DNA from 3 places in the Lactobacillus sp. ESL0677 genome. Region 2 is predicted to be linked to each of the others. Evidence: riboswitches for the same ligand, from Rfam matches in the RefSeq annotation. Region 2 holds a riboswitch; each other region holds the start of a gene.

Region 1 (10,261 bases), 340 kb from region 2:
TCTGCTATTTATCACTTTATCAGTGGTATTTCAACTCAAACTAAAGTAGAATGTTATGTGATAAAAAAGGAGAGTCTGAATGTCTAAACTTGAAAAACCCGTCGTAATTGGGATTACCGGCGGCTCGGGCAGTGGAAAAACAACGATTGCCCACAAAATTGTTGACCAAATGCAGGAAAATGAACACGTCCTAATTATGACGCAGGATTCATACTACAAGGATAATACCGGTATTCCGATGAGCGAACGGATGAAGATTAATTATGACCATCCCGATGCATTCGATATTCCCTTGCTTAAGGCACAAATCAACGACTTACTTAACTACAAGCCAATTGAAATGCCAGTTTACGACTTTAAAGAACACACAAGAAGCAGTGAAACTATTCATATTGAACCTGCTGACATTATTATTCTTGAAGGAATTTTGGTTTTAGGAAGCGAAGAAATTCGGGACTTAATGGACATCAAGGTCTACGTTGATACCGACGATGACATCCGCTTCATCAGACGACTTGAACGCGACATTAATGAACGTGGCCGTTCAATTGACTCCGTAATTAGCCAATACTTAAGCACAGTTAAGCCAATGTACCACCAATTCATTGAACCAACCAAGCGTTACGCTGATATCATTGTTCCCGAAGGCGGCGCAAATGACGTTGCGATTGACATGTTAACCACTAAAGTCCACGCAATTTTACGAAAAGAAGTAACTAATTAAAAAGGCCGAGGAATTATCCTCGACCTTTTTGTCTACTTAAAATTATTCCACTTTCGGCCTTAATGTGCGATCAAACAGGTTAGTAATTAATTTGACCAACACTCCGTCAAACAAAACTGACGAGATGATGCTGACAAAAAACATGACAATCTGCACCTTAACCGCAAATTTATACCAACCATACATTAAATAACACGGTATAAAAAAGCCAAAGCTAGCAAAAAATGCACCTGTCAAAACGCTATGCCAAGAAAATCTTTGGTAACGAGATTTTTTCGGAAAAAAGCCAATTTCATTCGTTAATCCCTGCATTAATCCAGAAACCACAGTAGTGACACCCCACTGGCCGCCACAAGCCATTTCTACGATTGAAGCCAGCAATTCACCCACTAATCCCGAGCCAGTTGTCGGAACAAAATACATCGCAAGCGGTGCCGCCATTAACCATAACCCTGCAAAAAAGGCGTCGGTTGCCGGAGCGTACCCCGTTGGCAGCAGCAACATTTTAACCAAATTATAGAGCCCATTGGTACCATAGGTATAAAAGATACCCATCAAAATCCCAATTAGGGCGACTAAAATAATAGCTTTGATATTCCATTTTGATGATCTTGTAAACATGATTGGCCTCGATTTATGCAAGGCGCGGCTTTAACGTGCGATCAAATAGATTAGCGATTAATTTGACCAGTACACCTTCAAAGACAAGCGCTGAAATCATATTGGTAATAAACATAACAATTTGGACCGTCATATTAAATTTACCCCAACCATAAAGAATATATGACGGAATAAAAATTCCTAGTCCGGCAAAGAAAGCACCAATCATGACACTCTTCCAAGAAAAGTTTTGATAACGTGCGGTTTTCGGGAAAAAGCCGATTTCATTCGTTGCTCCTTGAATCAAGCCCGAAATAACAGTTATGGCACCCCATTGACCACCAATTGCCATTTCTACAATTGAAGCTAAAACTTCACCAATTGTGCCAGAGCCAATTGTCGGGACAAAGTACATTGCAAGTGGTGCCGCCATTAACCATAAGCCCGAAAAGACGGTGTCCGTTACTGGTGCAAAGCCAGTAGGGACAAGTGCCATTTTAATAATGTTGTAGGCCCAATTAAAGCCGTAAGTATAAATTACTCCCATAATAATTCCAATCAATGCGACCAAAATTACCGACTTAACATTCCATTTTGATGATCTTGTGAACATAAAAATACTCCTAACTAACTTTTTAAGTCAGAAGGAGTACAAATTAAATGCTTGTTCAAACACTTCCCTAACGCAGGCATTGTCCTGTTCAGGTTCCGAGGGTAATTCTCAGCTATTGGCACCCCTAGTGACTAACTTTTAATTAAAAATAGTATACCACAATGATAATGATAGTAAAGCAATCCCCGATTTTCACTAATCTTCAAAAAAGAAATTATTATTGATTACTTATTCTTATCATTTTGCTTATTATTTGACTTGCGAACCCATCTAGCAATCGTGCTATTTCCTTCACCTCGCATAATTGCGTTGAAGTTACGGCTAAAGGCAATTAAGAAAATCATGCAATTGAATGCAAAAATTACCACTGCAATTGTTACGACAACTGTATTTTTACAATAGACCAAAATTGGGATTAACAAAAAAATACTGATTACTTCAACCCAAACGCTATAAATTTGGTGACCAGCATGATAAACGCGAGCGACAAATTCCCGTGCTGCCCAAAATAAGACGAGTAGCCCAATTATGATAATGAACGAATTTAGCTTCATTTTAATTTTGATGACTTTCGAATTTAAACTTGGTCCATGGCCGCAAATATTTTAGTAACGGCAATTCTTCTGGCTTAATCGCAGCAATCTTATTTTTCCGTTCGTCACTATGCGGTTGAAGTACGACTTGTAATTCATTTTTATAAATACCAAAGCCGTCATTGCCAATCAAAATATCGCCCACCTCAAATTGTATTTGATTATCATGAGCTGGGTTAGCCTCTGCTCGGTGCCACACACGCGGCATGGTTGAGCGAGCAACTAAAGCGTTGCTATCGCCACGCCGAAAATGCTTGTCTTCGAGCAAGATTTTTTGCTCTAATGGACTAATTCCCGGTAGCATTTCAACATCAAAAGATAATTCATATCTATCTAGCTCACTTAAACGGCGCAGCTCATCCTCACTAGCATAAGAATTACCAATAATTACATCGTCAATTAAGTTAGTCATAAATAACGACTTAGCCTGAACTTCAATTGGTAAGTGACGGTCAGCTTCTCTAGTTGGCAAGCCATCATTTACATCCCAAGGTCCGTGTGTACCACATTGACTGGAAACAAAAGCAGCAGTGTGAATGCCATGCTTCTTAAAGTTTTTACTACATTCTTCAAAGAAGTTATCTTCAAGCCCACAGCCAACTTGCGGATAAAAGTTGTGGCAGCCATAAATAAATGGTTCATTAGCTTGGTAGCTCAAGACATTATCCAAGTACCCAGTATTATTGCTCATGTTTAATTCAATAATCATGTGTTCCGGATTAAATGTTAATTCTGCCTCTGTTCTGCCGTCAAACCCTTCATCAAGTCTAATTGCAGTAGCTCCTAATTCTTTAAAAAACGACAAATCGGTATATGAAATCCCCAATTGCTTAAAGATACTTGGTGAGACATCCAAGGTTGTAGCAAAGCCATGCTTGTTACCAAACTGAATAATATGTTGGAACTTTTTCTTAGTGGCTGCAACATTCTTAGCTTCCAACATACTCATAAAAATCCGAGTGAAGCCGTATTTTTCACCAAGTAGTAAATATTGTTCGTCCTGTTTTTCATCACTATGATCGGGATAAATTGATAACCCAATGTGGCGCATTGTCATAAAAAATCTCCTTATTATCAAATTACGCATTAAGCAAAAAACACTTCAACCAAACTAGCTGAAGTGTTTTTAATTATTTTTCTAATTCTTCACTAACTAAGTCAAGCAGCTTACCTGCAGCAAGCGGAGTATACATTGTCCGTGGAATCAACAAGAAGTTAATATGATGGTCTTTAGCCTCATCTTCAACAGCTTGCTTACGGAAAACGGCTTGTGGTGCCAATAAAACAATGTCATATTGATCAGCACTCAGCTCATCAGCAATGCCTTCCGTTCCTACAGCTTTAACTTCGACATCAATGCCACGTTTTTTACCTTCTTTTACAAGGCCATTAGCAATTAATGACGAACTCATTCCACCACTACATGATAATAAAATCTTCATTAGGTTTCCTCCTAAATTTCAATTATGCTTTTGCTGCTGCCTCAGCTTTCTCTGCGGCAGCAGTTTCAGCTTCAACCTTGACTTGGTGTCTATCCCACATCTTGAAGAATGGGAAATAGATTACCATTGAAACAAAAATGTTAATAATAGTAACCACAATTGCCCGCCAGTCATAACCAGTAGCAAAAAATGCTCCGATTGGCCCAGGCAGTACCCATGGCACAATTGCCGTGGTCTTATTTAGCAAACCAGTTACGGTTGCTGCCCAAGTAATTACACCATCAGCCATTGGCGCTAAAATAAATGGAGCAGCAAAGTATGGGTTCAACACAATTGGCAAACCAAAGATAATTGGTTCATTAATGTTAAAAATACTTGGTACTAATACAACTGCACCCATTGCCTTACCAGTATCTGATTTAGACAAGAATGCAAGCAAAATACATAAAGCTAAAATTGAACCAGAGCCACCAATATAAACAAAGAATTGTAAGAATTGCTCAGTCATAAAGTGTGGCACTGTAGCAGCAGTTGCACCGTGAGTAATTGCGGCCATATTAGCATTTAAGTGTGCGTACCAGTATGGAACAACTGGAGTTGAAGTAATCGCACCGTGAATCCCAAACATCCAGAACAGTGAGTTGAAGAAGATTGGTACTAATACGGAAATCAGATTATCTTTACCAAACTGTGATAATGGTTGCAATAAGTTAAGTAATCCTTGGTTAAGATCAAAATGTAAACCAACTTTGATAAACCAAGCAATAATAATCAAAACAGCTGCCGGAATTAATGATGTAAATGCACTAGAAACTGCTGGTGGCATTGCATCTGGCATCTTAATAACTAAATTCTTTTCTTTGAAGAAATGAATTACCCAAACACAGACACAGGCAGATAACATAGCTGTAAATAGCCCATACGAGCCAAAGTTAGTCGTTGGGAAAACAGTTCCCGCAGCTAATCCTGTAGTTTTAGCTGCTTGTGGGGTAATTGTTTCGGGTGTAATAGCCAACATCAAATAAACCATTACCGCAATTGTACTACTAGAGTTGCGATCAAGCTTATATGATTTTGCTAAGTGGGCAGCGATTGAATAACAAGAATACAATCCCATTAACCCGATTGAAAATGTTACTGGAATTTGAAATGCGGCCAAGTTTTGCTTAATAAACGGAATTGGCAGTTGCGCAATCAATGTAAAAATAGAACTGGCAATTGAAACGGGAATAATAACTGTCATACCATTGGCAATAGCCTGCATGTAACGGTTACCGGCTATTTTAGCCATTCCGTTAGCTATTTTTTCTGAATTAAATTTCATGTGTACCTCCTTCTAAAGTAAATACATTTATTTGAAATTATTTTGTCTTATCTTCAAGCCCAATTAATTTTTTATTCAAATTGACAATATATTGGGCTAAATCACGAATTAATTCTGCCGCCATCATTTGATCTTCAGCGTGTACTAATAAGATACTAAATGGCAGTTTCTTCTGATCTGCTTCGGAGCTGATCAACTTTAAATGCACGTTTTGCGCGGTCTTCAAGCATTCATTTGCTTGTTTAAAATCGGCTTCGCAGTTGTCAAAATTCCCTTTGTCAGCATCATCAATTACCTTCATCAGTAATGATCGTGCTTCCCCAGTATTGCTAATCATTTCAAAAGCAATCTGCTCAATTCCATCCATTGGCCTCACCTTCTTTCGTTATTTATTTCAATTTTACTACTAACTATATATATAAAACAGCACAGCTGTTATTATTATTCACAATATGAGCATCTATTTGTGGATAGCTTTGCATGACTTGCTGAAGTAGTCGCTGCCTAAATTGTGCATTATTAACTAAGACTGAGCCGGATAAGGCTAGCTGCGTTGGTATAGGTTCTTTATAACGGTTTAGTAAGCCGATTACTTCAGCAGCTAATGCATCCGCCTGCTCATCAAGTGCTTGCTTAGCCAAAGAGTCAGTTTCAGCCAAGTGAGCAATTTCTTTAGCAAAAGCAGCAATTTGTTCACGGGTTGAGTCGTAGCATTTTTTCACTAATGCCGGCATTGTAGTTACCGCTGCTAACCGCATTAATAATTGCCCTAAAGAAGTGGTCCGACCCTCATCATATTTACGCAGTGCGAGTTTAATCGCTGTTATTGCAATTTGATAACCACTACCAACATCATCAAGCAAGTTGCCCCAACCGCCAAACCGATAAGTTTGATTTTGATTAGTGCCATAGACAATTGAACCAGTTCCGGCTATTACCAGCGTGCCATCCTGACCGTGCAAGCCATTAATTAATGCCAGCTTGGCATCACTAACTAGCTGAACTTTAAGCTGCAATTTTGACTCTAGTTCTGCTGTTACCGCCGCCGCATTGCCGCTGGTTTCCAGTCCGGCAATACCGATTAAAATTTTGGTGCAGTCTTCTTTGCCAAGTGCTGAAGTCAATTCATTAATTACTTGAACCAAGTTGCTAATTGTTGCTTGCGCGTCTAAAAAGATATTCCCAACGCCAGCTGTCGCTTCTTTCAAGCACTTACCTTGGCTATCAAATCCGCGGGCAACGATATGAGTGCCGCCGCTATCAATCCCAATTCGATATTTCATTATTATGCCTCATTGCTATTTAAAAAGTTTTTGATTTTTTGCCCTAAAGCAGAATTTAAAAGATTTTTTGCCGCTATGTCTTGCTGGCCGCGATCAACTAATGTCTGATAAATAGCAGCCAAGTCATGTCTATCAGCCAAAGTTACTAATTCAAACTGCTGGCTTAACTGCTGGTATCGCGTTTGAATTAGTCCCCACAACTTTTGGTTATTTGCGGTAAAACTATCACCATCAAGTGCCGAATATATCAAACTGACAATGTCACCGTATTTGCCAACTAAATAATGATCGCCGACAAAATCCTTTTTTTGCCCATCAATGAGCGGCGAATTACGCTTGTTAGTCAACAAAATAATCGCAGTCTGACGCTCAAAATCCACTAGGGTCAACGTGCCAGTCCAACCGGTATGACCAATTGTATTAGCAGTCGGAGCATTAGAAAAAATCCGCGCATAGCCGACATCAGCTTGACGCCGCCAACCCAAGCCAAAGGTAGGATCAGTCGACTTCGGCTTAGCAAACTCGGCCAAAGTATCAAGATCAAATAGTTGCTTTTGACCATAACCGCCATGATTGAGTACCAACTGCGCTAAAACTGCCAAATCCATCGCATTACTAAATAGGCCAGCATGACCACTAACGCCCTTCATTGTGTAATAGGCCTTAGAGTCATGTACTTCTCCTTGAATTGTTGTTGTGCGAACGTGATTAAAATCTGCTGTTCCAGCAAAAGTATTACCATCAAGTTCAGTCGCAGCAGTTTCTGTACGCTGAAAGCCATGTTGCAAGGGATTAAAAGTAATATGTTTAAGTCCCAATGGTTGATAAATATTCGCCCTCACGTAGTCATCCTCTCGTTGACCCGTAATTTTTTCGATAATCAAGCCCAAGAGCATGTAATCAACGTCCGAATAAATTGTCTTTGTTCCCGGTTGATAACTTAGCGGGGTCGCGATAATTTTAGCTAAAATCTCGTCACGATTCTGCGTATAAATTTTATCAGCCAATTCATTATAATTATCAAAATATTGGGGATCAGCAGGAAAGCCAGCTTGATGCTCCAAAATATCTTGAATTGTTAAGTCATCCTTACCCTTAATCTTATCTTGCGGCTGATCTTTAAATTCAGGAAAAATATCAGCAACTCTACTTTTAATCGCCAACTTTTTCTCATAGACCAACTTTTGCAACGCCAAATTAGTAGCCCACATTTTAGTATTAGAAGCAATGTCATAGAGAGTTTCATCAGTTACCTTGGGCGTAGTTGTCAGCCTTTTACCATCTGGCGAATAGCTATTAACCCGGCCATAAGCAGACTGTTTAATGATTTGACCATTATGAACCACAACCAATTGTGCTGACGGAAAGCCAAATTTAATTTGGTTATTAATCAGATTATCAATTAATTTAAAGCCATCATTATCACGATTTTCCGTATCCTTGGCATGATTTTGCAAAACTGGAAACGGAATTTTAAGATGTACTTTGCCCTCATTAAAAATACCAGTGAGCTGCAGTTTGTTTCGACCATTAACGGTCAACTTGCCTAAATCCAATGCCAGCCAAACTTTAACAGGTAATTGGGCAAGGTTAATTTCCTGTCCATTAATAAATAATGTCAAATCTGCTGGCTTCTCCAGTAAGATGTCCAGCTCGCCCTGCCCTTGATATGAAGTAAAATATTGCATTTGGTTGTTAAGCAGTGCCGTTGTCACATTAGCCACTGGCACTTTCTCTGGATAAATTGAGTTGACTTGAAAAGCTCCTTGCGGCTCATCTTCAAGCTGCTTAAATGTTACTTGTTCAACCATTACACTACTTCCTAGCATTCTTAAATTGTTCAATCACCCACTGGTAAGCCTGCGGCGCTACCTTTGCCCAGTAAGTCCAATTGTGGTCATCAATATTATCCTGAACAAACTTGGTCTCGACTTGAGTTTGCGTTAATTTGTTAACAAAAGAAGCAACATCAGCAATTGGCACCACTGTATCTTTAGCTGTGGACTCGACATAGAAGCTGACATCCTGATCTTTTTTGAGATAACTTATTGGAAAGACTTGTTCATAAAATTGTTCAGACCAAGCTTCCTTATCACTTTGCCATGCATGCAACGTCTTTCTAAATTTATTATCTAATGGCAAATGCTGCCAAACAGCCGGCGAAATTAAAACTGCAGTGGACCAGTAATCTGCATACTTCAACGCCAAACGAGCCGCACCATAGCCGCCCATCGAGATACCACCGATTGCATGTTGCGACCGCTCTTGTACAATATGATAGTTCCGCTCAATCAGTGGTACTAGGTCTTGCATGACCGCGTCTTCCATCTGCATCCCGCCATTTTGCCCATTGATATAGAAAGAATTAAAGCCATCAACAAAAACAACAATCAACTTTTGTCCTGTTTGTTTAACCAAATCATCAAGCATTTGTTGGGAGTCAAATCGTTCTAATAAATTACGATGATTACCGCCTAACCCATGTAGTAAATATAATACAGGGTATTTCCCTGACTTCTCATTATAGCCGCTAGGCAAGTAAACATCGTAATTCCAGTCCAATCTTAAACTAGGAGAATAAAGCATTTCCGTTTCAATTTGACTATTATCAATCATATTATTTAACTCTCATTTTACTTAGTAATCGCTTACAAAATAATTATATTATATTTAAAATACTGTTACAACATTTTTTGAAAAAATTTGTAAAAATATTTCACTCAATAACCAAAAAAGCCATTACTCCGGGCTTCGTAGCTCGAACATAATGGCTATTCTTTTTAGTTGTTTGTTAAATTTTTTAATCCGGGTAAGCTAATCATAATTAAGAAGCTGATAACGTACAAGCTTGATAAAAAGCCCATTACAACCGTTAAATTATAGTAGTCCATTAAAATGCCAATGACGACTGATGAAAAGCCACCGACGGCACGGCCGATATTAACAATAATATTATTAGCGCTCGATCTAATTTCCGTTGGGTACAGGCGACTAATCACTGCACCGTAACCACCGAACATCCCGTTGGAAAAGAAGCCAACAATCGCGCCAATGATTAGCAGTGTAATCATGTTAGTCGCTAAACTCAATGTGTAAACCATAATTGCTGACCCAATTAGGAAAATCGCAAATGCACAGCGCGGACCAAAATGATCGAAGATGGTACCGAAGGTCATCATCCCAATACTCATACCAACAATAGTTGCAATCATCCACAGACTTGAATTTGCAACGTTTAGATTTAATTGCTTTTGTACAATCGTCGGCAGCCAGTTCATCAGACCAAAGTAGCCCGCAATTTGTACCGTCATCATAATCATTAAACCCAAACTTTGCCAAGCCAGCCGTGGTGTCGCAAACATCCTATGAGCAACGTTAGCTAGCAGTGAGCCTTTTTCTTTTGCCTTAGCTGTTAAAAATTGTTGACTTTCGTGCAGGTGTTTTCTAATGAAAACTGTGAGCACAACTGGCACAATTCCAACCAAAAATAACATATGCCAACCAGCCGTTGGAATAATCCAAGCCGCAATTAAAGCCGCAAAAATCGCTCCCACCTGACCGCCAACTGCTGCAATTGAGGTCATTTTACCAATTTTCTTTTTAGGAAAAGCCTCGGCAATTAATGCAATCCCAACTCCGTATTCACCACCGGCACCAATTCCGGCCAAGAAACGGAGGACAT
Region 2 (10,261 bases):
AATGATACTTGGCCCGAATCCGCTCGCGGTCAATATAATCAACTTCATTTAATTGAAAATCAACCTTCAAACCCAATTCTTCTAGGTTCTCTGCAAAGGTTACATCCATCCGCGGCACGAAGCTGTTTTCACCAGTTTCACTGGCAATAATGGCGGCATTAAAATCATGACGGGACAATTGTTGCTGGGCCAAGCTATTGCCGTCATAATCCTGAATAAAGGCTTCATAACGCTTGCGATTTTCCTTTTTAGCAACTAGGAAGTCAGCAGCAGTTTCAGTATCTCGCCCCTCAAACGTATAGAGCAGACCTTGAGCAAAAATCTGCACTGCCGAATTAGCAAAGTCACTGGCGTCTTGCCCTCTTTGCAGACAAATATCACAGATGCTCGTTAATTTAGGATTCATCAACCCCTGCTTTTTAAAATGTACCGAATTAATGCGTAAGCCGCAGCTGCTGCACTGAAATTTCACGTTGCCATTCTCCTTTAATTTAATGTTACTACTCCAATTTTACTCAATTTGCAGTAAGAAAAAAAGGTAGATTACAAGTCGTAATCTACCTTTTTATTTTATTATTATCAGACTATTTGTTTTCGTCTGCTTTGGCCTTGTTCAAGAATTGAACAACAGCTGCAACGTGAGCAACACGCTTCTTGCCGTTCTTCTTGTTCTTAGGTCTTTGGTTTGGTTCACAACCAGTGTTGTAATTTTCACCTTTACGCATAGTACTATACTTCCTTTCAGATTTTCGAAAATCTTATTTAGTTTACCATGAAAAGCCCCACGATTCAAGACTAGCAATTGGCTAACGCCACCTTACTCAATTCCTTCTTCTTTAAAGTACCGCATAATTTTAGGTAAAATCGCCAGCATATAAATTAAGGTAACTATTCCCGTGACAATAAAAATCAAATAGCTTTACCGAATATTCTGAAATAGCAATCCAAAAAAGTGCCCCATATTTCAAGGACACTTTACTTAATTATTCAAATTTACTAGCAGGTTTTGCCTTCCTGCAAATCTTTAGCTGTTATGTCTGATGGTTGAAATTCATTAATTGAAACCGCACCATCAATCACGCCGCTATCGTCGGCCAAGCTCAATGTGGCATTCTTTTCAGATACAACTAAATTATTATCCAAATATTGCATTTCTGCAGGACTTGTAAACAAATTTAATCCAACATTATTATTGATAATAATTGAAAATTCAGGGTCTTTTTGATCCAAAATCACAAATTGAAAATTAGCCCCAATAGTACAGGTACCGCCAACTTTAGAATATTGATTAGAACCATCATTTAGCGCCAATAACACAACTTGGCCTTTTCTAATATGGCTCTTAATTCTTGCAGCAGCTTCAGGCTTGATATTCATTTCAATTGTTTCAGCATTATTCATTATAAATCCCCCTTATTTTTCCTACTTACTAAAGTATAGCTTGTATGCATAAAAGAAAGCAAAATTCCCGCCTAGTAAATTGACATTTTTATAGTCAAAAATTTATCATTGCACACAACGGAAAAAAAGCTCAAAATAGAAGTAACAACTATAGATGATTATAACTTGCGAAAGGGGACATTTTATGACCGTCTTAAGAAAAATTTTTAGTGATAAAATCTTGCAGATTACTGCTGTAGTCACCATTGTAAGTCTTTTTTTTGCTAGACCGCGGCTTGGGGATATTAACTTACATACAATATTTTCAGTCGCCGCGATGCTAATTATCATCCAAATCTACGCGTACTTGCATGTTCTCGATGTGCTCGCGTACAAATTAACCAGTATTGCTGACAATACGCGCAAACTGAATATTCTGTTCACGCTTTTAGCAATCATTGCCGGAATGTTTCTTGGTAATGATATAACAGCATTAACACTAATTCCGCTTTATTTAAACATTGCTAAAAAATACGACTTGCCGCAGATTTTGCCAGTTACGTTAATTGGAATGGGCGCCAACATCGGGGCAGCATTCACGCCCTGGGGCAATCCACACAATATTTTTCTTGTTAGCAAATATTCGGTTAACGCTTTGACCTTCTTCTCATGGTCACTGCCATACTTGCTCAGTTCACTAGTGATTACATTTATCATTTTTCACTTTATTCCACGCAAGCAAATTCCAGTTCAAGAAACAAAACAAATCAATATCAGCATTCGACCAACTGTAATTACGACCGTTGTGTTCGCCTTCTTCTTTTTAGGTGTCTTCAAAGTGGTCAACGTTGCGTGGCCAATGCTAGCTGCAATCATTCTTGCCTTTTTAATCAACCCACGAATTTTACTTAAGGTTGATTTCGCATTGCTGCTGACTTTTACCTGCTTTTTTATCTTTATTAGCGATATCCAGCAGATTCCAATCATTGTCATGATTATTCACACAATGATTAATTCAGAAAGCTCAACTTACTTCACATCGATTTTATCCAGCCAAATCATCAGCAACGTGCCGGCCACAATCCTTGTTGGTAAGTTTACGCCATACGCTAAAGCGCTGTTCTTAGGCACAAATATCGGTGGTTTTGGCTCACCTATCGGCTCAATGGCCAATATGTTGGTGCTTAAGACTTTCATTCAAAACGGAACTGTCTCAAGAAACGAATTCTTCAAAAAATGGACAGTTATGCAATTTATCGGTTTACTAATCCTAACAATCATTGGTTGGCTACTATTGCTCGTTTAACATACTTTACTTATCTGAATCAGGATGTTGTGCAGCATCCTTTTTTTGTATCCAAAAAATAAATAATCAGTTATAATTAAACAGTATATATAAGGAGGTTCAACCTATGTCATCATTAACTTGGATAATTTTAATTATCGTTGTCTTATTAATCGGAATTTATATTGCTATTTATAACGGCCTACAAAAAGCCAAGGTATACACTGACGAATCCTGGAGCCAAATCGACGTGCAATTGAAGCGGCGTAACGATTTAATTCCTAACTTAGTTGAAACCACTAAGGGCTACGCTAAGCATGAAAAGGAAACGTTAGAAAACGTTGTGGAATTGCGCAACCAATTAACTAACATCCCTCAAGATGACCGGACCCAAACCTTAAAGGTTTCTAACCAAATTTCTGATGCCTTAAAGTCCATCTTTGCTTTACAAGAAAACTACCCTGACTTAAAGGCCAACCAAAACTTCCTGAAATTGCAAGAAGAATTGACCAACACCGAGAACAAGATTGCTTACTCACGCCAACTTTACAATTCATCAGCAGCCCTTTATGATCAAAAGCTTCTGACTTTCCCATCAAATATTATTGCCAGCATTCATGGCTTTAAGAAGGTTGACTACTTACAAGCTAGTGAAGCCGAAAAAGAAGCACCTAAGGTTAAATTTTAAATATTAGGGCAAAATCATTATGTTATTTCAACAAATTGCTCGCAATAAGCGCAAAACCGGCATCATCATGGTCTTGTTTGCCGTGATTTTAGCCCTTGTTGGGGCTGGCTTAGGCTATATTTTTGGTGATAGTCCATGGGGCGGAATGGTTATTGCGCTAGTTATCAGTGTTCTTTACCTATTTTTGGTCATGCGTGATCCCGCAAATATGGTAATGAGCTTAAATCATGCCAGTGAAATTCACGAACAGGATAACCCCGAATTGTGGCACGTTGTCCAAGACATGGCCATGGCTGGCCGTGTACCAATGCCCCGCGTTTTTATCATTAATGATCCCAGTCCCAATGCCTTTGCAACAGGGCGTGATCCCGACCACAGTGCTGTTGCTGTAACTCAAGGATTACTTGAAATGATGAACCGTGAAGAGCTGGAAGGCGTCTTAGGTCACGAGATTTCTCACATTCGCAATTACGACATTAGGTTATCGACAGTTGCTGCTGTTCTTGTCGGCGTGATTTCTTATTTATCTGGAATCGCTAGTCGGTACATCTGGTGGTTTGACGATGACCGTGGCAGTGATAAGGATGATGATAATAACCTTGTCATCATTTTTAAAATTGTCGCAATTGTTTTCGTGCTTATTCTGGGACCGCTATGTGCTAGTCTTGCACAAATGGCTTTATCACGTAACCGCGAATACTTAGCCGATGCTTCATCAGTTAACCTTACTCGCAATCCACAAGGATTGATTTCTGCTTTAGAAAAAATCGCGGGTAGTAAGCCAATGAAAAAGGCTGATCCTAGTAGTGCAGGGATGTATATTGAAGACCCGCTGCGCAAAAAGCACAGTTTTACGCACCTATTTGATAGTCATCCACCAACAGAAGACCGGATTAAGCGGTTAGAAAAAATGTAATATCACAAAAAGACACCTGTTCAAGAACAGATGTCTTTTTTGATTTCAATTAATTTTTATAAGGCTGCTAAAACTGCTTGTCTTAGCTCTTGTGTTGCCTTAATTGGGTCAGCAGCTTGCATAATTGCCGATACAACGGCAACTCCTGCAACATGAGCTGGCTTAACTGCCGCAACATTATGCGCCTTTAAGCCGCCAATTGCATAAACAGGAATTGAAACATTTTGCCTAATTTGGCTTAATGTTGCCACACTTGTATGCACTGTTTTAACGTGGGTTTGCGTCGGAAAGATTGCGCCTACGCCCAAGTAGTCAGCACCCTCTTTTTCTGCTTCAAGAGCTTGCGGCAGTGTCTTAGTTGTCGCGCCAATAATCTTATCTGCCCCTAAAATTTGACGGGCAGCCTTGACGGGCAAATCACTTTGCCCTAAATGGACTCCCGCGGCATTAATCGCTTGAGCAATATCAAGGCGATCGTCAATAATTAGCGGCAACTGATAACGGTCAGTTATTTGCTTAACTGCTTGCGCTAATTCGTAATATTCACGCCCAGATAGCTGTTTTTCACGTAACTGCACCAGATCAACGCCACTTTTGCAAGCTTGCTCAATCGTAGTTAAAAATTGATTATCAGTTAAATTAGTCCGATCGGTAACTAAGTATAATGGTCGTTTTTGTATTTTCATAATCATTTCTCCCTAATAGACATCCCTATTCAACTGGCTCGTTGATGCCGCCACACCTACCGCCGTAATCGTGTCGCCAACAACATTAGCAACTGCACGAAACATCCCGACAAACCAATCAATCCCAGCAAATAAAGCAATACATGTATTAGGAAAGCCAAGTACAGGAAGCGCAATTGTTAACGCAACAATGCCGCCACCTGGAACCACTACAGTCCCTAAGCATGACAAGACAGCTAGCAGAATTATTCTTAACAGCAATACTGGCGCTAAACTAGCACCGTAAAGCTGCATTAAGGTTATACAAACTAGAGATAGATACAGCGCTAGACCATTACTGTTCAGCGCCATTCCCAGCGGTAAAACAAGCTGAGTAACGGATTTACTGACCCCCAGCTTTTCTTGAGCATCAATCATTTCAATTGGTAAAGTTGCGGCAGATGAAGTTGTGGTAAAAGCAACAACGATGATTCTAGTCAGGCCTTTAACTAGGCCCCAAAAAGATACATGAGCAACTAAACCAACAAAGATAAATAAGGCGAGTAAAAACACGATTACTGCTACTGCATAAAGCACTAGAAAGTACAACAAAGGCAAGAACACTTTACCACCATTTTTCGCAATTGTACTAGCAAACATACAGGCGATACCGAGCGGCGCCAGCTTGATGATTAGCATCACCAACTTAACAATCAACTGATTAAATTGTTTAATCAGCTTCAGCACTAGATGATATTCATTATTTTCATTGGCGCGACTTAAGACAAGACCGAATAAAACAGCAAAAACAATTACTTGGATCACGTTTCCTTTAGTAAGAGATGCAAAAATATTATCAGGAAACAGATGCAGGATTGCTGCACGTAAATTAACGCTAGAATGCAGCACTACTTTTGTTTTTACTAAATTCGGCAGCCTTAGCATTGTTCCCGGCTTAAAGACTATGCCTAAAAGCACGCCTTCAACCGCCGCCAAAATCGTTGTAATGGTAAACCAAAGACAAGTTTTTAGCCCCAATTTACCCAATTCCGCAAACTTTAAGCTACCTAAAGCCTCGATGACTGCACCCAAAATTAGCCAGACAATTACCATTTGCAGCAGCCGTAAAAAGATATCGCCAACAATCGTTAAATTTTCCGCCCACTTAGGTAATAGCCAGCCAACTAGCGCCCCAATTATGACACCAATTGTGATCTGGCCAGTCAAGCTAATTTTATGCATTATTAATATGCCTCCTGATAAAGCGATGCGGTCAAAAATTCAACTCCCCGCTGCAAATCCTCAGGTTTGGTATTTTCTTCTGGTGCGTGACTAATACCATTAATGCTGGGTACAAAAATCATTGTCGTTGGTACGACACGATTCATAATTTCACTATCGTGTCCTGCACCCGAAGCCAATTTCATGATTGAATAACCCATTTTGTGCGCTAATTTTTCATTTTTCGTCAGCATTTCCGAACTTAAAATTACAGGTTGATCATGAACCCAGCGCTTAAATTCAACGTTAATCAGCGGATCAGGAAGATTAGCAATGGTGTTTTTCATCATTTTTTCAAATTCATCTAACAGCTCATTATTTTGATGACGACAATCAATAAAAAACGTCACTTTGCCGGGAATCACGTTAGAAGTATTCGGCCAAACAGCAAGTTCTCCAACTGTAAAAGTCAAAAGTGGATCCACTGCACTCGCAAGCACTTCAAACTGGTTAATTAACTTAATTGTTGCCTGCAAAGCATCATGGCGCTCAGTCATCAAGGTCGTGCCCGCATGATTAGTAATGCCATTAACTGTAACGCGATAACGCCGCTGACCCACAATTGCTGTAACCAAACCAAGTGAAATATTGTTGCGAGTAAGGCGGTTTCCTTGCTCAACGTGCAATTCAGTAAAGTTTTGCGGCAGAGCGGGAAGAGCATACTTGACGCCGCTAATTTGCTTCAATTGGTTAACTGCATTACTGCGAGCATTTTCGATTTTGATGCCATTTTCATCAACTAAGCCATTAATCTCAACTACACGTGCATAGTGCTTCGAACCGCTAAAGGTAGCGTCGAAGCGGCTGCCTTCTTCTTCGCAAAAAGAAATTACTCGAATTGTCTTTTGTGAAGTACCAAACTGCTCGCGCAGGTTCAAAGCAGCCTGTAAGCCACCCAGAACACCATACAAACCATCAAAACGGCCGCCATTTTTCACAGTGTCCATATGCGAACCCGTCGCAATCACTTGTTCTTGGTCATTTCCAAGTAAGTCCAAATAGGCATTACCATAGTCATCAACTGTAACTTGAAAACCCACTTTTAATGCAAACTGAATTAATAATTTTTGTCCCTGAAGCCAATCAGAAGAATAGACCAAGCGGTTCTGTCCTAATCCCGAATTAGGCAGAGTTGTAATCTGCTTAAAAAGCTGATTAACCGTTATTTTCTTACTCTGCTGCATGACGTTACTTACTTACACCAGTTAATGGTGATGAAGCAACTGCACCGTGTTCAATTACACGACCGGGACCAGCCAAATAAGCCTTACGTCCAGCTTCAATTCCCAATTTAAAAGCTTCAGCCATTAACGGAATATTCTCAGCTGTTGCCATTGAAGTATTAGCCATAATCGCATCGGCACCCATTTCCATTGCTTCAGCAGCTTGGCTTGGACGACCAATTCCTGCGTCAACAATCACTGGAACGTCGATTTCATCAATTAAAATCTGAATTAACTCTTTGGTTGCCAAGCCTTTATTGGTACCAATTGGTGCTGCTAGTGGCATGACAGTAGCTGCACCCGCATCAACTAGTTCTCGGGCAGTATTTAAGTCAGGTAAAATATACGGCATGACAATAAAGCCTTCTTTTGCCAGAACCTCTGTTGCCTTAACGGTTGCTGCATTATCTGGTAACAAGTACTTTTTATCAGGCACTACCTCCAACTTGATGAAGTCACTGCCACTTAATTCACGAGCTAAACGCGCAGTTCTAATTGCTTCCTCAGCAGTTGTCGACCCTGACGTATTTGGTAAAATCGTCACACCTTCAGGAATGTAATTAAGAATATTTTCTTGGTCAGACGTTGTCCGGCGTAAAGCCATTGTAATGATTTGTGCCTTAGCATGCTTTACTGCCGCATCAATCAGGTCATAAGAATATTTCCCTGAGCCCAAAATAAACCGTGAAGTAAATGTGTGCCCGCCAATTGTTAATAAATCTGTTTCTTTAGTATTTGTCATTATATTTTCCTCTTTCAATTTAAATCTTCAATTCCTAAAATCAACTGGATAATCATGTTCGCCTCATGACCAGCGCAAATTGTCACGCGTGGAGCCATCAGACCCTCTATCCCTTTAGACTTGCCATCACCTGCTAAATACACGTTAGGCAATATCTTTCGCGTCTTAATTGCATTGGCGCTATGAATTCCTGCCATTCCTGACGCCATGACTAGCGGCTTATCGGGAAAAATTTTCGTAACATTTTCCAGTAGCATTGCTTTAGCCGCTGGGTCATCAAAGGCCTCACAGATAATATCTGCATCTTGAAATAGCCCCGCGATATTTTGCGGTGTTACTCGGTCTTTTACTGCTTTAACCGTTATAAACGGATTAACTTCCTGCAAATTCTCTTTCATCGCAACTACCTTCGCCATTCCAACTTGACTAAATTTAAATTGCTGACGATTAAGATTGCTTAATTCAACCTGGTCAAAGTCAATCAAAGTTATTTGACCGACACCAATGCGAGCTAAAGCAAGAGAAATATTTGTTCCTAAACCGCCACAACCAGCAATAGTTACCTTGGCAGCAGCTAGTTTAGAGCTAGATCCCGAGACATTGCGTTTTTGCATTTCAGCGATAATTGCCGAATTTTGTGACCTATCTAGCATTTATCCACCCCCAACAAATGAAATTATTTCCACCTTGTCATTTTCTTTTAGCAAAACATTAGCAAAATCACTGCGAGGCACAATCTTACCATTCAGTTCAACTGCTAAATTGCTGACTGGCGCATTTCTTTGGGTTAAAAGTGTTGCAATTGATATACCTATAGCTGCCACTTCTTCACCATTAACAATAACCAAAAAATCCCCTCCTTCGGTTATCAAAGGAAAGGACTTTTAATAAAAATGAGCCATTCTTATTTAAGAATGGCTCAAAAATTGATCAACAGGCCGCTCTTCCTTCGGTAGTATAAACTACATCAGGTTCGATGAGTATAATCTCAGTCGCTTACGCGACACCCCAGACGAACTTTTATTATTAAACTATAGTTTAGGTATAACAGCTTTTGGTTGCGCTGTCAATTATTTTTTTATTTCAAATTAATATTAGCCTGACGAAATAGCTCCGCACGCATTTGAACTGGCGTCTGATGATAGTATTCATTAAACTTTTTATAGAAAAATGACTTGCCATTATAACCAACCCTAGCAATAATCTCCTTAACCGAAATATCAGGACGCGCAAGTAAATTGCGGGCTTCCTGCATTCGCCGTTCATCAACATGCTCCACAAAGCTTTTGCCAGTTTTTTGCTTAACTAAACTAGAAAAATAATTTGGATTAAAGCCAAAATATTTAGCAGCTGCATCTAAAGTAATATCGGCAAAATTAGCATCGATATAGCTTTCAAGTGTTGCATTGGCAAAGCCCTGCTTTTTTGCTGGCGCTGCAGCGAAGTTCTGATTACGTACTGCCGCAACTAACAATAAATTTAGTTCTGCTTTAACTACACTCTCGGTAAATAAATTATGGCTTAAATATTCATCAATTATCTTATTCATTAATTGTGCCGATTTAGAAATTGGCGTTGACTTTAAATATAACAGACGATTAACCCGCAAATTGCTAATTACTTGCTTAATTGCCTGCTCTTCACGTGACTCCTGATTGGTAATATTTCCCAGGAAATATTGTAAATTATACTTAGAATTTAAATCTAACTTTACCAAAACGTCAGTTTTAGTTTGCTTTTGGACTTCATAATCACTTTTAGCTGGCAAAAAGACAATATTGCCTACTCCTAACTCAAAGTCTTGTCCGTGAATTTTAATATTTGCTTTGCCACCAGCCTCATAAAAAATCATCGCATTTGTTGTTTGATAACGATGGACACCAGTGTTGTGATTTTCGAGATAAACAGTAAACAAATCAAAGCTGCTACCCACTGCCTTTAATCGTAATTCATTCGTATCGCTATTAGTTGAGCTTAAAATACTAGCTAAATATTGCGCCAATTTGACTGCTGCCATAGTTTCACCTTCTTATTATTAGTTTAATACTTTTATTATATAGCAAAATCAAGATTCACTGGTA
Region 3 (10,261 bases), 170 kb from region 2:
AGTCCGCTCAAATGGTGGTAACAATGCCGGTCACACGATTGAAATTGACGGTAAAACATTCAAGATGCGGTTAATTCCTTCTGGGATTTTTGCGGCAGATAAGGCTGCTGTAATCGGCAACGGGGTTGTGATTAATCCCGAGGTTTTACTAGGTGAATTGGAAAATCTGGAAAAGAACGGAATTGATACCAGTAAATTACGAATTTCCAATCGGGCACACATCATTATGCCGTACAACATCAAGCAGGATGAATACCAAGAGGAAGCCAAGGGAGCTAATAAGATTGGTACTACCAAGAATGGTATTGGGCCAACTTACATGGATAAGGCTTCTAGAATTGGCATTCGTGTTTGTGATTTACTAGAAAAAGATACATTTGAAGAAAAACTGCGTGCTAATTTAGCAGAAAAGAATGCTTTGTTCACCAATGTTTATGGTAAGCCAGCACTTAAGTTTGAAGACATTTTTGATAAATATTACGAATATGGCCAAAAGATTAAGAAGTACGTTACGGATACGTCAGTCTTGGTTAACGATGCACTTGATAATCAAGAAAAGGTACTTTTTGAAGGTGCTCAGGGTGTAATGCTCGATATTGATGAGGGAACTTATCCATTTGTTACATCGTCTAATACAATTTCTGGCGGGATTGCCAGTGGTATTGGGATGGGCGCCAACCGTTTACATACGGTTATCGGTGTCTGCAAGGCTTATACTACCCGGGTTGGTGCTGGCCCATTCCCAACAGAATTGCTTGATGCAACTGGTGACCGCATTCGCGATACTGCCCATGAATACGGGACAGTTACCGGTCGTCCGCGTCGTGTTGGCTGGTTTGACTCTGTTGCTTTGCGTCACGCTAAGCGGGTTGCTGGAATTAATGCTTTGAGCTTGAACTTGCTTGATATTTTTAGTGGCTTTGACACCGTTAAGATTGCAACTGCTTATGAATTAGATGGCAAGAAGATTGACTACTATCCAGCTAGTCTGAAGGAACTTTACCGCTGCAAGCCAGTCTATGAAGAATTACCAGCTTGGCAAGAAAATATTACTAAGGCCAAGACTTGGTCAGATTTACCAGAAAATGCCCAAAAATTCTTAAAGCGGGTTGAAGAAATTGTCGGCATTCCGTTAGTTACAGTTTCTGTTGGTCCTGATCGTGAGCAAACCATTGTTTTGCAAAATCCGTGGGAAATGTAACCGATGCTTGAGCGCTACACACGCCCAGAAATGGGTAAAATTTGGACAGATGAAAATAAATATGCGGCATGGTTAAAGGTCGAGATTGCGGCAACCAATGCTTGGAGTGAACTAGGTGAGGTTCCGGCAGCTGATGCAGCCAAAATTGCTAAAAATGCTAGTTTTACTGCGCAGCGTGTTGCAGAACTTGAGCAGGTAACGCATCATGATGTAGTAGCCTTTACCAGAACTGTTTCGGAGAGCCTTGGCCCAGAAAAAAAGTGGGTTCACTTTGGTTTGACCTCAACCGATGTGGTTGATACGGCTCAAGGCTATATCTTGAAGCAGGCTGATGCAATTATTCGGCAAGATTTGCTCGCACTAAAAGAAACGATTGCAGCAAAAGCTCTTAAATATAAGGATACCGTTGAAATGGGCCGGACACATGGCGTCCAAGCAGAGCCAACTACTTTTGGCTTGAAGCTTGCTCGTTGGTATGCCGAAATTAATCGGGACATTGACCGTTTTGAACATGCGGCTAAGGGTGTTGAATCCGGGAAGATTTCTGGTGCTGTTGGTACTTTTGCCAACGTGCCGCCAGCTGTTGAAGCTAGCGTAATGAAGCAATTGGGTTTAACGCGGCAACCAATTACCAGTCAAATTTTGCCCCGTGACTTGCATGCCGAATATATTGCTACTTTGGCATTGATTGCCACAAGTATTGAAAACTGGGCAACGGAAATCCGTGGTTTACAACGTTCGGAAATTCATGAAGTTGAAGAACATTTTCGCGCTGGTCAAAAGGGTTCATCGGCGATGCCACACAAGCGTAACCCGATTGGTTCAGAGAACTTATGTGGCATGGCGCGGGTGCTGCGTGGCAATATTGTGACGGCTTACGAAGATGTAACTTTATGGCATGAACGGGACATTTCGCATTCAAGTGCTGAGCGGGTAATTTTACCTGATACCACGATTGGGATTGATTACATGCTTGACCGCTTTAACCGGATTTTGACTAACCTAGATGTTTTCCCAGAAACAATGCTTAAGAACATGGACAAGACCTATGGTCTGATTTATTCACAGCGTCTATTGCTGAAGCTGATTGATGAGGCAGGTTTATCTCGTGAAGCAGCTTATGATATGGTGCAAAAGTTAACGACTAAATCATGGCAGGATGGTATTTCATTTAGAAAGCTAGTTGAAGATAGCCAAATTATGAATTACTTGTCCGAGACTGATGTGGCTGATGCCTTTGATTACCATTATCATTTGCGTCATGTTGATGAAATCTTTCATCAAGTAGGACTTGAATAACAAAAAGCGGACTTAATCGAGTCTGCTTTTTAATTAGAGTCGTTCTAATTGCAACTTACGCACTTAAAGCGACCACTTATGCAAAGAGGGTAGATTTTGGCTTTAAATTAGCGTTTAATAATCATCATGAAAGGCAGGTGAGAATCATGAAAGTAAAAATTGACCTTGACCCTGATGTGACTGAACCAGTAGTAACAATTAAAGCAAAAGAATTGTCGCCAGAAATTGAGCGGATCTATCGGCAGCTGCAGGAAGTCAGTCAGAGACCCGACCAGCTTGAATGTTATAAAGATGACGTTTCATATTATTTGGATTTAAACGACATTTTGTTCTTTGAAACAGAAGATCGGCAAGTGGTTGCACATACGGGACGTGATTCGTTTAGTGTTAATTATAAATTATACGAACTAGAGAACTTATTGAGCAGTCAGTTTATGCGCGTTTCCAAATCCACGATTTTGAATTTGCAGCAAGTGTATTCATTGACTAGGTCAATTACTAATTGCCAGGTACACTTTCATGATACTTATAAAACTGTCTATGTTTCACGCCACTATTACCACAGCTTGAGTGATCGATTAAACGAGAGAAGGCCATTATAATGAAAAAGCAAAAGATTAGAGAACTGTTTTGGGGAATAGCATTACTTGGAGCAGCAATCTTTTTAATCATGAATCAGTTAAATTTGTTTTCGTTTCGGCTAAATTTTTGGACGATTTTTTGGACAATTATTTTTGGTGCGTGCTTGATTGAAGGCCTGACTAATCGCAGTATTGGTGGCACGATTTTTTCAATTGCCTTGTTGTTAATTGTGTATGCCCAGCCGCTAAAAATCACTAAGATTGTCCCGTGGACTGTCTTACTTGCGGCATGTTTAATCACTGGTGGCCTGCACATGATTTTTCCACACAAACGGCACCATACGCATGTGTATATTAACGGGCATAATGTCAATGGTGGTTGGTCAAAGTTTGGCACAGAAAAGTCATTTCACGCCGATCATGTTTTTGACAGTAGCAGTCAGGATGTAGATGAGCAAGACATTGTGGTTAATCAAAAGCTGTCTGATGTTTCGCGGTATGTTCGCTCGCAGAGTTTGCGCAGTGTTACGATCAATTCGTTAATGGGGGATGCCAAGGTCTATCTTGATGCGGCTAAACCGGCAACTGATACGATAATTGTGGATATTAATTCATCAATGAGTGATGTCTCGCTTTATATTCCATTATCGTGGCAGGTTGATGACCAGATGTCGTCAATCTTCGGCGATGTTGAGATTAATGGCAGCTCTAATGGTGGCGGGCCAACGCTAGTATTAACCGGCAATAGTAAGTTTGGCGATGTCGAAATTAACTATGTGTAAATTAAAATATCTGTTCCTGATTAGGAATAGATATTTTTTATTTATGATTGATTTTTATTACCAAATGTAATAATATGAAGTTAGTTTCATATGAAGCAAACTTCATATTGAATATTGAATGTAGAGATGAAAATAATGCCGAATTTAGTGAAAAAATTGCGACTAGAGCATAAATTAACTCAGGAAGAACTGGCTGACAAAGTTGGGGTTACACAACGAACAATTATTTCTGTAGAAAAGGGTAAGTACAAGCCATCGCTATTACTAGCATATAAGTTGGCGTGCTTTTTTGGCATAAGTATTGAAGAGTTATTTTGTTTAAAAGAATATTTGGAGAACTAATAATGAAGAAAAAGTTATTACGAAACGCTGCGTGGCAATTAATGTTTTTACTTGGTGGTTTAAGCGAAATAATCATGGTAGTTCAGGATCATGATGGTCTTTTTATGATTAAGCATTTTATTTGGGCAGCTGTATGCTTGTTCTGTGCTTTAGGCTGTTATTTTAATGCAAAAGATATTAAAAAAGGCAAGCGTGATGAATGGGATAATGATGAACGTGATCGTTATATTAATAATATTGTTGGTGCGCGAGCGCTAAAATGGTTAAGCTGGTTGGCTTTAATTGTCTTTCTGATTTTTGCCATATTATATAGTAAATATAAGAATGATGTGTGTTTAGGTATTGCATGTATTTCAATCGTGTATTGGAATATCGGCTGGATTTTACAGGTGATTTTTGCAATTATTGAAGAACTAAAAAATTAATTATTGAATATAAATAAGACCTACTAGCATTTTTGCTGGTAGGTCTTTAAATGTGTATTTAAGATTAAGTATTTTATTGCCACGGTGCATCAAGCATTGCCTGAACGGTTTCATTAATATCGCTACTTTGAGCAATCATTGAAATTACTGCGGCACCAGCGGCTCCAGTATGAGCAATATCAGGCAGGTCTTTTACCGTGATACCACCGATAGCAACGATGGGATGCTCACTGCTGGTTACCGATTCGCTAAGACCATTAAGACCAATTACAGGGTCAGCATCAGCCTTGGATTGGGTCGCAAAAATCGGTCCGCTGCCATAATAATCAATCCCTGCAATTTGATTGCCAGCTTCAATTTCTGCTAAAGTCGAGCAGGAGTAACCCACAATCATTTGGCCGCCGACCTCGTCAATTACTTGTTGGATGGCTTCATCACTTTGACCAACATGGATTCCTTCGGCATTAACTGCTTTGGCTAAAGCAACATCATCATCAATAAAGAAGGGCACTTGATATTGTTGACAAAGCTCATGCAACTTGCGAGCCATTGGCAGTCGCTCATTATCATTTAAAGTTGAATTAGGTCCCTTATCACGAAATTGAAAAGCCGTAATTCCAGCTTCTAGCGCTTCTTTAACGATTTCCGGCAGGGTTTTGCCAGCAGGTAAATCTTGGGTACCACAAATAAAGTAAGCTTGAAGAATATTTGCATTAAACTTTTGCATTAGTTTTTCCTATCTATTTTGCCCAGTGGTTGAGTGGTCCGTGACCATGACCCACCTGGATTGTTTGTTCAATTGTCTTCGTAACGTATTTTTTAGCGAGTTTAACAGCAGCGGCTAAGTCATGTCCCAGGGCCAGCTGGGCAGTAATTGCGGCAGCTAAGGTATCGCCGGTACCATGTGTGCGCTTAGTATGTGTCCGCGGACTGCTAACCCAGAAGCTGGAGCCGTCTTCGAGAAGGGCAAAGTCGCGAACTTCTTCAGTAGTGGAGTGTCCGCCCTTGATTAGCACGTTTTTAACGCCCATCTCTTGCAGCGAGTGGGCAAGGTCGGGATATTGCTGCTGTGAAGTAACAGTCATGCCCGTTAACACCTGCGCTTCTGGCAAGTTAGGAGTTACTAAGTTGGCTAATGGAAATAACTCCTTCTTTACGGTTGTAATTGCATCTTCACTTAGCAGGTGGGCACCACCTTTAGCCACCATGACAGGGTCAACGGTAACTGGACCGAAGTCATATTTTTGCAAGTTAAGTGCCACTTGGTGGACGTGGGCAGCATCACCAAGCATGCCGGTTTTGGTTGCCCGAATTTTAAAATCAGCAGCTAAAGATGCACACTGCTTATCAATCATCTCAAGTGGCAGTAAGTGCGATGCCTGGACACCTAATGTGTTTTGGGCAGTAACGGCGACCACAACCGCAGTGCCAAAGACGCCTTGCATTTGAAAGGTCTTGAGGTCTGCCATAATGCCAGCACCACCGCCAGAATCTGTGCCAGCAATTGTCAGAACTTGAGGGAATGAATTAATTTCTTCTGCCATAAAATACTTCCTTAATCATAATCAGCAATCTTTTTAATATCAGCAACTTGTACTTTAGCTAAGTAGTCCATGAGGTACATCCCAAAACTGCCGGGGCCAACATCGGGATGATCTTGGACGACCAATTGTCCGATTGAGCCAAAAACAAGCGTTGCAGCTTGGGCTGCCTCGAAACGACTATCGGTTACTGCACAGAAGGCAGCGACAATGCTGGTTAACATGTCGCCGGACCCGACATGAGCTTGAAATAGTGGGGTACCATTATGAATGTGAACTACATTATTGCCATCACTAATTGTATCAGTTGCACCACTAGCAATAACAGTACAATGATACTTTTTAGCTACTTCCATGGTGATTTCGTCAAGGTTACCAGTGCCTGATCCAGCATCAATCCCCTTAGCATTCCATGCAAATTCACCTAAAGCGGCGATTTCTCCCGCATTACCACGAATCACACCCACATGGAAGTTCCATAATAAGTCTTGGGCAACATTAAGTCGATATTGGACAGCGCCAACAGCAACAGGATCTAGTACGATTGGCTTTTTGTATTCTCGAGCTAAATCGCCCATTTCCTTCATGTGCGCAATCTGTAATTTAGTTAAACTACCCATGTTAATCGCTACGGCCGAGGCCATGTTGACCATTTCGCTGGTTTCATCAATTTCGTTACTCATAATGGGCGAAGCACCAATCGCATTCAATCCATTGGCGACATCTTGAACGGTAACGAAGTTAGCGGCATTAAGAACAACGGGGTTCTGTTTGCGCAATTTATCTAATAATTCTAACTGCATAATTTTTCTCCTAAAAATAATTGAAGAAGTCCTCAGAGCCAAGCTAATAAAAAAGCTTTGGCACGTAGTTGTGTCAAAGCAATAGGTAGTTGACACGTTCCTCGCGCAAGTATTAGCTTACAGGTTCAAAGGGTCTGAAACGTTGTTTCATCTCAGCCTAAAAGGCCCCCCTCGTGTTATCGCTTCCAATTATACCGATTTTTAATGAAGAATACAATGCTAAGTTAGTGGCGGTATTAAAGCTAAAAAAATAAAGGCCAAGCTAGTGATGACAGCTTGGCCTTTATTCTTTTAATTGTTAGATAAATTGTAAAATCGTCATCAAAATTGGCACTACAATAATGAAGAGAATTGTACTTTCGACAACAATGTTGGTTGCGTATTTAACATCGCCGTGTGATTCGTTAGCTAAAATTGGTAAAACAGCTAACATTGGCGTTGCTGATTGCACAACTAGGGTTTGCCGCATCAAGCTTGGCAGGTTGAAGCCAGCATTCATTCCAATTTTAATTAAAATAATTAAAACGATTGGTGAAAGAATGAACCGACCAATCAAGGCCAAGATTGAATCACGATCGAACTTGACGTTCTTAATCCCGGCGTCATGCAGGACAATCCCGATATAAACAAGTGAAAGTGGTGTTACTAAGTTCCCAACGTAAGTTAATGTAGAGTTTAAGAAGGTAGGTACAGGAATCCCTAATAACATCCAGACTAGAGCAACAATAAAACCAACAAGTGGCATTGGTAAAAGTTTTTTCCAATTAATTTTGTGGCTAGTCTGTTTACCCTTAGCAGTTGGGTCGTCGTTTTGAATTAAGAAAACGCCAAAGGCCCAAGTGGAAACGGTGTTGATAATGTAATATACCAAGAAGTAAGACATGGCTTGATCACCGAAAAGTGCCATGTTTAACGGCATTCCGATGAAAATTGTATTGGCATTAACCACGGCGTTCATAAAAATGCCGCGGCGGCCAGGACGGATTTTGAAGACTTTGACGCAGAGCCAAGCAATGATGTAGCCGATAATTACGCCCAATGCTGGGAACAATAATTCGGTTGATAATTGCAGCAGGCTACCACGGCTAAGGTTTTTCATAACGGCTGTAAAAATCGAAGCTGGCAGGGCGATTTTAGTAATAATACTAGAAATTTCACTACCAAATTTATCGTCAATCCAATTAAATTGTTTTAGTAAAAAGCCGAGAGCCATGATTAAGATAATCACGACAACGCTTGATACAGATGTCAAAAAGACTTGCATAAAAAGTTTCCTCTTTCTGTAGTTAATTAATATTTAGGCATCCATTTTGTTTCTTGAACGGCTTTTTTGGCGTCAGTAATTCCTTCACCTGCTAAACCTTGATCAATTGCAGTTTGAGCTACCTTTTCGGCAATTGTGGCTGAGAAACTGGTTAGTTTCGCAACTGGCGGCAGAACTGCAGCACCGGCAATAGTTGGATCAACAATCCCACCTAAAGCATGGCTGGCGGTTGCGACCATTTTATCGCTCATCAGCTTGGCCTTCACGGATATTGCTCCAAGACCAAGTCCTGGATATACTAGGGCATTATTGGCTTGGCCAATTTCATAGGTTACACCTTGGTATTCAACTGCATCGGCAGGAATCCCAGTCGCAACAAGAGCCCGACCATCAGTCCACTTAATTAAGTCTTCGGCTTTGGCCTCGGCTAATTTAGTTGGATTAGATAATGGGAAGATAATAGGTCTAGCTGTATGTGCTGTCATTTCTTGGACAATAGCTTTGGTAAAAGCACCAGGTTGTGTCGAGGTCCCAATCATAATTGTGGGGTGGACAGCTTTAACCACGGCTTCAAGGTTAGTCAATTCATCGGCATTAGCAAATTCATTGCGCGTTCTAGTGAAGTCTTTTTGCCCAGCAGTCAGCTCGGGGGTATCATCAAACAATAAGCCTTGCTTATCAACAAGGTAAAAGTGCTTGCGAGCTTCTTCTGGACTCAAACCTGCACGGACTAACTCGTCCCGCATCATATTTGCAATTCCGATACCAGCAGTCCCAGCACCAAAGGTTAAAAAGATTTGGTCTGTTAACTTTTCCTTAGAAATATTTAACGCACCAAGAACTGCGGCTAAAGAAACAATTCCTGTTCCTTGAATATCGTCGTTGAAAGTAAAAATATCGTTTCTGTATTTATTTAAAATGGTTGCGGCGTTTTCGCGACCAAAATCTTCAAAGTGTAACAAAACATGCGGGAAGACAGTTTCGATATTTTGGACAACTTCGTCGACAAAAGTCATGTACTGTTCACCTTGAATGCGGTGATGACGGTTACCCAGATACTCTGGATCATCAAGCAAGGTTTGGTTATCAGTACCGACGTCTAATACAACGGGCAAAACTTGGCTAGGGTCAACGCCGGCAGCGGCAGTGTAAACCATCAGCTTACCAATGGCGATGTCAATGCCGTTAACGCCCCAGTCGCCAATACCTAAAATGCCTTGAGCATCGGTTGCAACAATTAAACGAATATCGCGACCTGCTGCAGCGTTGGTTAGGGCTGCTGTGATATTTGCCGCATCGTCAATTGATAAAAAAGCCGCATTTTGCGGGTTAGTAAACAATTGACCATATTGCTCAATTGAGTCGGCAACAGTGGGATCGTAAACGATTGGCATAAATTCAACAATATGTTGTCCCATCAAGTAAAAGAATAACGTCCGGTTCTCGTTGAAGATATTCATTAAGAATAGGCGCTTCTCAAGAGCAGATGTTTTACTTTGAAATTGGTTGTAAGCTTGACTTGCCTGTTCAGCTAATGTTTGCACACGTGCTGGCAGTAGTCCAGTTAAGCCGTATTGTTCACGTTCTTGCTTAGTAAAACCAGTTCCTTTGTTTAAAAAAGGATTGTTTAAAATATTTTGTCCTTGTTCCATAATTGCCCTCCAAATATAATACAATAAGTATTTTTAATAGCAACAATTCTGTACTTTACGCGGGTAATAAATTTATTGTCAAATTTTGCTCAACTTATAATAAAATGTTATATGAGGAAATTGATTAAGGGGTGAGAGTAATTTGGATTCATTGAACGTTAAGGACTTGATGTATTTTTTAACAATTTTAGAAAAGCGCAGCTTCTCGCAAGCAGCTAAGGATTGTGGTGTGTCACAGCCAACGTTAACACTAGCAATTAAACGACTTGAGAATGATTTTCAGACTAGCTTACTGGTGCGAGATCATTCACACCAGCAGTTGCGGCCGACACCGACAGGTCAGCAACTAGCGCCGCATGCGCGGTCAATTT

What was found. A riboswitch is a leader RNA that binds a small molecule or an ion and turns the genes downstream of it on or off. The one in region 2 is predicted to bind thiamine pyrophosphate.
Region 1: it holds a riboswitch for thiamine pyrophosphate, as region 2 does, so the genes downstream of both, OZX76_RS02285 (ECF transporter S component) here and thiS (sulfur carrier protein ThiS) in region 2, are expected to answer to the same signal.
Region 3: it holds a riboswitch for thiamine pyrophosphate, as region 2 does, so the genes downstream of both, thiM (hydroxyethylthiazole kinase) here and thiS (sulfur carrier protein ThiS) in region 2, are expected to answer to the same signal.

The regions. Positions count from the first base shown of each region.
Region 1 covers NZ_CP113946.1:414,068-424,328, reverse strand. Annotated here, with positions in the region: gene udk (uridine kinase) at 80-724, shown strand; gene OZX76_RS02290 (ECF transporter S component) at 767-1,345, opposite strand; gene OZX76_RS02285 (ECF transporter S component) at 1,359-1,937, opposite strand; TPP riboswitch at 1,985-2,073, opposite strand; gene OZX76_RS02280 (hypothetical protein) at 2,162-2,491, opposite strand; gene OZX76_RS02275 (MupG family TIM beta-alpha barrel fold protein) at 2,493-3,587, opposite strand; gene OZX76_RS02270 (PTS fructose transporter subunit IIA) at 3,661-3,972, opposite strand; gene OZX76_RS02265 (PTS transporter subunit EIIC) at 3,995-5,296, opposite strand; gene OZX76_RS02260 (PTS lactose/cellobiose transporter subunit IIA) at 5,334-5,663, opposite strand; gene OZX76_RS02255 (BadF/BadG/BcrA/BcrD ATPase family protein) at 5,707-6,579, opposite strand; gene pbp4b (penicillin binding protein PBP4B) at 6,582-8,390, opposite strand; gene OZX76_RS02245 (YqiA/YcfP family alpha/beta fold hydrolase) at 8,395-9,195, opposite strand; gene OZX76_RS02240 (MFS transporter) at 9,360-10,261, opposite strand, start outside.
Region 2 covers NZ_CP113946.1:71,517-81,777, reverse strand. Annotated here, with positions in the region: gene OZX76_RS00420 (HNH endonuclease signature motif containing protein) at 1-472, opposite strand, end outside; gene OZX76_RS00415 (hypothetical protein) at 585-725, opposite strand; gene OZX76_RS00410 (iron-sulfur cluster biosynthesis family protein) at 997-1,401, opposite strand; gene OZX76_RS00405 (SLC13 family permease) at 1,586-2,686, shown strand; gene OZX76_RS00400 (LemA family protein) at 2,793-3,353, shown strand; gene htpX (zinc metalloprotease HtpX) at 3,373-4,269, shown strand; gene thiE (thiamine phosphate synthase) at 4,326-4,955, opposite strand; gene OZX76_RS00385 (dicarboxylate/amino acid:cation symporter) at 4,968-6,176, opposite strand; gene OZX76_RS00380 (hydantoinase/carbamoylase family amidase) at 6,179-7,399, opposite strand; gene OZX76_RS00375 (thiazole synthase) at 7,404-8,180, opposite strand; gene thiF (sulfur carrier protein ThiS adenylyltransferase ThiF) at 8,195-8,833, opposite strand; gene thiS (sulfur carrier protein ThiS) at 8,834-9,028, opposite strand; TPP riboswitch at 9,107-9,201, opposite strand; gene OZX76_RS00360 (AraC family transcriptional regulator) at 9,259-10,197, opposite strand.
Region 3 covers NZ_CP113946.1:1,929,166-1,939,426, reverse strand. Annotated here, with positions in the region: gene OZX76_RS09425 (adenylosuccinate synthase) at 1-1,201, shown strand, start outside; gene purB (adenylosuccinate lyase) at 1,205-2,500, shown strand; gene OZX76_RS09415 (LytTR family DNA-binding domain-containing protein) at 2,647-3,102, shown strand; gene OZX76_RS09410 (LiaF domain-containing protein) at 3,102-3,863, shown strand; gene OZX76_RS09405 (helix-turn-helix transcriptional regulator) at 3,999-4,205, shown strand; gene OZX76_RS09400 (hypothetical protein) at 4,208-4,630, shown strand; gene thiE (thiamine phosphate synthase) at 4,704-5,357, opposite strand; gene thiD (bifunctional hydroxymethylpyrimidine kinase/phosphomethylpyrimidine kinase) at 5,371-6,174, opposite strand; gene thiM (hydroxyethylthiazole kinase) at 6,186-6,974, opposite strand; TPP riboswitch at 7,055-7,156, opposite strand; gene OZX76_RS09380 (AEC family transporter) at 7,273-8,238, opposite strand; gene OZX76_RS09375 (malolactic enzyme) at 8,265-9,890, opposite strand; gene OZX76_RS09370 (LysR family transcriptional regulator) at 10,033-10,261, shown strand, end outside.